Halotia branconii CENA392: one gene and its partner. The protein of the gene in region 2 binds, or shares a complex with, the protein of the main gene of each other region. Links are inferred from orthologs where the notes say so. Each region holds a gene or a part of one and is shown on either strand. Other genes may lie near its edges. The genes, in order: prmC and prfA.

What was found.
Region 1: the proteins of prfA (region 2) and prmC are in contact, whole or in part, in a crystal structure (PDB 2B3T), measured with the Escherichia coli proteins. The link is inferred for Halotia branconii CENA392 from one-to-one orthologs.

What each region holds. Positions count from the first base shown.
Region 1 is NZ_CP124543.1:2,309,012-2,312,162, forward strand. The notes cover bases 329-3,151. They hold prmC (peptide chain release factor N(5)-glutamine methyltransferase), read right to left. Parts: upstream 2,276-3,151; coding sequence 1,382-2,275; downstream 329-1,381. Other genes in these bases: QI031_RS10160 (sensor histidine kinase), read right to left, coding at 329-574; QI031_RS10165 (L-threonylcarbamoyladenylate synthase), read right to left, coding at 725-1,315; QI031_RS10175 (Tic22 family protein), read right to left, coding at 2,295-3,104. In the rest of the region: more of QI031_RS10160, read right to left, coding at 1-328. UniProt on the Escherichia coli protein: Methylates the class 1 translation termination release factors RF1/PrfA and RF2/PrfB on the glutamine residue of the universally conserved GGQ motif, i.e. on 'Gln-235' in RF1 and on 'Gln-252' in RF2.
Region 2 is NZ_CP124543.1:5,607,686-5,610,916, reverse strand. What follows is about bases 196-3,098. They hold prfA (peptide chain release factor 1), read right to left. Parts: upstream 2,245-3,098; coding sequence 1,147-2,244; downstream 196-1,146. Other genes in these bases: rpsI (30S ribosomal protein S9), read right to left, coding at 2,791-3,098; rpmE (50S ribosomal protein L31), read right to left, coding at 2,344-2,586; QI031_RS24715 (hypothetical protein), read right to left, coding at 967-1,113. Outside these bases: more of rpsI, read right to left, coding at 3,099-3,207; rplM (50S ribosomal protein L13), read right to left, coding at 3,207-3,231. UniProt on the Escherichia coli protein: Peptide chain release factor 1 directs the termination of translation in response to the peptide chain termination codons UAG and UAA.

The DNA of each region.
Region 1 (3,151 bases), 3.3 Mb from region 2 along the record:
AATTTATTAATATTTGGCGTAGCCAACGTTGGTCTACCAAAACATAGATTTCTGGCTCAGGAAGTAACACCCGCAAAGGAAAATTGCGGTTCGCCGCCAGCATATAAGTTAGTTGATTAACTTCTTGTAAAACTGCGGCTAAGGAATGCGGCTGAAGATCTAATTTATTAGTGCCGTGTTCTGTTCTAGCAACACTGAGAATTTCATCGATTAAATGTAGCAACTTCAACGCCCGTTCATGGGCTTGGGCAATAAATTCTCGCTCCTCTGCCGGATTTTCGCACAAATCTGACAAAATTAACTGATGTAAACCAATCAAACCGTTAAGAGGCGATCGCAATTCGTGGGTAGTCCGTGCCAAAAAACCAGCTTTAAACTGACCCATTTCCTGTGCCATTTGGTACGCTAGTTGCGTTTGCTTGATTTGTTGCAGCAGTTCTGGCGTATGGTGTTGATCTTCTGGCACTGTTGGGGATAAGTCAGAGGCAGTGCTTGTAGAACGCGCAAATAATTGACGCAAACCCACCCCCGCTATTAATCCCACTCCTAGATAGATCCAGTTACTCCAATTCATAGTTTGGCCATAATTAACTTGTTAGTTGACCATAAAGGTACAAAACAAAGTTCCGGATTTCTCAATTCATCCGTTTTTATCTCTAGTCTCGGCTAAAAAGCAAGTCAATACCAAGAAAATAACAATATTTACTTATTTTGATTTAGCAGTTTATAAGTCTAATCTGACTGCACCCTGTCGCAAAATTTGCCAATTTATTCCCGTCCATTTAGCAACAGTGGAAGGTACACCGATTCCTAGGGTTTCACCTTGACATTCTGTAGTTGCCAGAGTCGTGACTTCAGGAAATTGAGCCTCAATTTCTGTCAAACTTTGTAAAGGCGGTTGTCCTGAAAAATTGGCACTAGTCGTAGCCAGAGCGCCTGTTTGCGCCAAAATAGTTTGGGCGATCGCATTATCAGGAACTCGTATACCAATTGTAGTTGGGTCAGCAGGATTTATTTGTGGCGGTAAGCGATCGCTTGCTGGCAGCACCAAGGTCAACCCTCCTGGCCAATATTTCCTGGCTGCTTCCTGCCAAATTTGGTAATCATTCTCGCTACCTTGAACATAAGACCATAAGTCTTCTGCACAAGCTGCCATTAAAATCAAAGGTTTATCCTGACTCCGCTTTTTAGCTGTAAAAATTAATCCTGCTTTTTCTGGTAAAGCTGCCAATGCAGGAACAGTATCTGTGGGAAAGCTAACTAAAAAGCCAGCGCGTGCGCTAGCTATCAGATCTTTTAAGGATACTTGGGTCATGTTTACACAATTAGCAGTTAAGAGCTAAGAGCTAGAAGTAATTTCCTAACTCCTAACTCATCAGTTCTAATTTCTGTAAGCAAGTGCAAAGCGTTCAATTCCTGCTAAATCAGCGTGGATTTGAATATTGCAATAACTGCCTTGATTTTGCAACATTTCTCGCACCGTATCTGCTTGTCCCGCCATCATTTCAATTAGCCACACACCACCAGTTCGCAAATAACCGGGTGAGGTCTCTATGAGATGGCGGATGCAATCAAGGCCATCAGCACCACCATCCAGCGCTAAATGTGGTTCATGTTTAACTACTTCCGGTTGCAGGGTAGCGATGGTGCTTGTAGGAATATAAGGTGGGTTAGACACCATACCACTAAATTCACCTTTGAGGGGTGCTAGTGGTTCCCACCAGTTACCTTGATAAAATCTCACTCGTTCAGCAAGTCCCAGATTGTGGGCGTTTTCCTGAGCAATTTTCAAGGCTTCTAGACTGCAATCAACGGCATGAATTGTAGACTCTGGCAAAGCATCTGCTAATCCTAAAGCAATTACGCCACTGCCAGTCCCCAAGTCTGCCCAGTGTCCTGCCTGTGAAGGTGCAGCTGCCACTGCTAAATCAATCAAGCACTCTGTTTCTGGTCTGGGGATCAAAACTGCACTCGATACCGCGATTTTAAAGTGTCGCCAAGGTGTCACTTTGGCAATGTACTGTATTGGTAAGCGATCGCGCAACCGACGCTGCCATAGATCATCTAACTCTTCTAGAGATAACTTGATTTGAATTTGAGGCCAGTCTTTGAAAGACTCCAAACGCAGTGCTAAACGGTCTAACCTCGCAACTTCCAGGAGAAGCCAATCAACCTCAGTTAATGGAACATCAGTTGCAGCTACCGTATGGATTGCCTTTTTATACCACTGCCAAAGTTGTAAACCGGAAACTACCTTTGGCTGTGTATTGGTCATGTCTTAACCTGAAGAAAACCTATTTTTTTGGTGCAGCAGATGGAGCAGGGGTCTTGGGCGCGTTATTTCCAGGCAGTGTCTTAATATATTCTCTAGATTCTTGAGACGGCACTAAAACTACTTGTTTGAGCCAATCGTCGTTTTTGTCCTGTAATGTCTTAATAACTCCGTCTACGTCTATGACTTGAATATCAGCCTTAGGAAACTTTGGCTTCACCTGACTTAATAAACCTTGTGCATCTTGCTTGCTTAAAAACAGAGGAATTAATTGTTCCTTGCCAGAGTTCAATTTAATTGGCACGTATCCCTGATCTGGTGCAAATCTGACAGCAAAAATAGGCACACTCTTAAATTGCTCTACCTTTTGACCGCTTTGGCGTAACAAATCCATTGCCCCTTTAATTTCCTGTTCTACAGGTTTAAAAGCAAATAAAAGACGGTCTGGCTGGTTCTTGCTTTGTTGTAGTTGCTGATAAATCACCCCTAGAGGTAATGCTGTCACCTGTAGGCTTTTTACCATTTCTTCCATCTTCGGATCTTTGCCTTTAGCATTCCGCAGCTCAGTAATAAAAGCCTGAGCTTCTTGTCTGCTTAAATAAACACCTGTCACAGAACCACCAGGTTTTTTACCGTTTTGAGTTTCTGGTAAGGGGCGACTCAATGGTAAACCTTTCTCATTGGTAATCACATATACAGGTACAGAGTCTAATTTCTCTTTTATTTGCTGTTCTGACAATGCCAACACTGGAGCATTTCCTACAAAAACTGTTCCCAGCAAAGTACTCCCAACCAAGCCTAATGTTGCTCCCCAGCGAACCAATGCTTTCATAACAAATCCTCGCATCATATAGTTCAATTAAGTCAGACAAGTTGTTG
Region 2 (3,231 bases):
TCAAACAAATTACCAAAAATAGCAGGACGTACCTTACTCCAATTCTCCTTCGCTGATACATCCAAAAAATTCAATTCTTCCCTTGTCAATTCAATCGCGTGAATCTGGGAAAACAACCCACCATTGAAATAATCTACGCCTTTATAACGTCCCGCTGGCGTAATTCCCGGCAAATTCATTTCCCGAAATAATCCACCCAAAACATCATAAGAACTTCCTCCACTCATGCAATCCTGAACACAGGAAATAAACATATCACGGGGTAAAAGTTGCCTATCTTCCGCAAACATTGCTAAGACACACTGCAAAATAAAACGCTGCGCTGTCAACTTCTCAATCCCGCGCTTCTCCAGTTCCAGCAGCAACTCACCCATACGACGGGCAGCCCGTTCTGTAACTTCCACCTGATTATTATTGAAAACAGGAGTTTTGTTGCCAAACTCCATAAACGCAAAGGCTCCCGCCCTTTCTGGCAGTTGCTCCAGAGATATTTTATCAACGGGTGTATCTAATTGAATATCAAAGTCAAAAATCCAAAATTCGTCAAAATTGCACAGCAAAACATAACGCGGACGATCTGGTACTAACCTCGTCCAATAATCAAACGCCTGAGAATAATGCTTGCTTAAATCCTCACCACGTTTTTTCATCTCAATTAAAACGCGGGGTTTCCATACCAAATCAGCAAAACCAGTCTTACCCGTCTTACTGCCTTTTTTTATCGCTTCCTCGAAACTTGCTCCAACTTCTAGCGCCCCTTCATGCCCAAAAGCCTGAAAAAAGCGGTCTAAAAACGTTTGTGCTTCTCTCTTTTCGTGTCCATTAATGTGCTGCTGACAAAAACTAACAAACTTATTGAGACTTTCAGGTGTTGCTGGCATTTTGAATTGGGAATTAGCCTAAGTACTTTTAGCAATTCCTATGTTATGAATTAATTAACAAAAATGGTGAAAAACATCAAGCAAATTAACGCACATAAATAATGGCGGTCAGATCCCCGACTTCTTGAAAAAGTCGGGGATCTCGCAGTGCCTCCAAAACGTTGATTGTCCTAACATCAGCCCAATCTAAGTAGACTAAAAAACCGCCTGTATGCTTTAAAAATAACAGCATAAGCGGTTTTCTACATTATTGAATAGCTAAATATTAGTTACTACTAGAAGCTGCCAATTCTGCTAAACGTTCCTGCTGGTCTTGAGAGATACAAGATTGAACAACCGTCTCTAAATCGCCTTCCAGAACAGGATTAAGAGAATAGTTTTGACCTAAACGGTGGTCGGTAACGCGGTTATCTTTATAGTTGTAGGTGCGAATTTTTTCCGATCGCGATCCTGTCCCAACCTGCGATCGCCGCATCGAAGTTACCTCTTCTTGTTGTTCGTGTAACTTCATTTCGTACAGTTTTGCCCGCAGAATTTGCATCGCCCGTTCTTTGTTTTGCAACTGGCTACGTTCTTCTGTACAGAAAATCCGTATTCCTGTTGGTTTGTGGAACAAGTCAGCAGCTGTTTCTACTTTGTTGACGTTTTGTCCACCAGCACCACCAGAACGAGCCGTACTCATTTCAATATCTTTCGGGTCAATGTGGATTTCTACGTCATCCACTTCTGGCATAATCGCTACTGTCGCAGTAGAGGTGTGAACCCTTCCCCCAGCTTCAGTTGTTGGCACACGCTGCACACGATGCACCCCAGCTTCAAACTTCAGCTGACTGTAAACGTTGTCACCTTTAATTTCTAAAATGACTTCTTTCCAGCCGCCCATTTCACCGAGAGATTCGCTCACCAACGAAACTTTCCAGCCTTGAGTTTGAGCATAACGCGTATACATCCGCATCAAATCGCCAGCCCAAATACTCGCTTCATCGCCACCAGTACCAGCGCGAATTTCCAACATGATATTTTTCTCATCGTTGGGGTCGCGGGGTAGCAGTAAGACTTTCAAGCGATCTTCTAAATATTCTATTTTTTCTTCTAATTCTTTTACTTCCAGTGCTGCCATTTCTTGCAACTCTGGGTCACTCGCAGATTCTTTATAAACCTGACGCGCTCCTGTTAAGTCTTCTTGGGCTACTTTCCAAGTATCATAAGTAGTTACTACTTCTTCCAAGGAAGAACGCGACTTGGCAATTTCTTGATACTCATCAGGATTGTTAGCAGTATCAGGGTCAGCCAAGCGACGAGTTAATTCATTAAAAGTTTGTTCAACGGATTTGAGTTTTTCTAACAGGTATGATTCAGCCATGACAAATGCGATCGCTCCTTAAAATAACAAATTGGCTCGGCAAAAAATGACAATCGACCCAGCAGACGCAGGGTCGTCGTTAACAGCAGAGCCAACCCGCTACTTTTTGTTTTGGTCGTCGCCAGAGGCTTGAGTGCTGGACATACCATATTTGCGGAGGAAGCGCTCAACTCGACCTTCGGTGTCAATAATTTTCTGAGTACCTGTGTAAAAAGGGTGATTTCCCGACCAAACATCTACGTGTAATTCTGGCTTGGTAGAGCCAACAGTCATTACTACTTGACCGTTACAGTAAACTTTAGCGTCTGGATACCACTGAGGATGAATATCAGCTTTAGCCATTGTTCTTTGTGTAGTGAATCTATATCAATTATAACTTTGCAGATGCCAAGAGAGACTAGGGATTAGGGGCTAGAGACTAGGGATTAAGAGAAGAAAAGAATAACTATTGGTTATTAGCCATGCCCTATGACGGCAGTTACTCCACTTTGAAAAACCCCAAGACCGCACTGCCTCCCCCATGCTCAATGCTCAATGCCCCATTTCCTAACGCTTAGAATACTGAGGCGCTTTGCGAGCTTTGTGCAAGCCATATTTTTTCCGTTCTTTTGCACGGGGATCGCGTGTTAGATAACCTTCAGTTTTTAAAGGTGGGCGATTGTCTGGGTCTAATTGACACAAAGCACGAGCAACACCCAACCGAACAGAATCAGCTTGTCCGGTTAAGCCGCCGCCTTCTGCTTTCACTAAAATGTCATATTCGTTTTCTAGTCCTAGAGTTTCTAGAGGCCCTTTAATAACTCCCAAGTAATTGGCATTAAATTGAAAGTACAAGTCTCCAGGCTTGCCATTCACAATTAGCTTACCTTCACCAGGAACTAGACGTACCCGTGCTACTGCGGACTTACGGCGGCCAGTACCCCAGTACACAGCGCGACCGCTATTAGTATCTACTGCTTGCATTAATTTTCTTCTCCAGGAATTGTA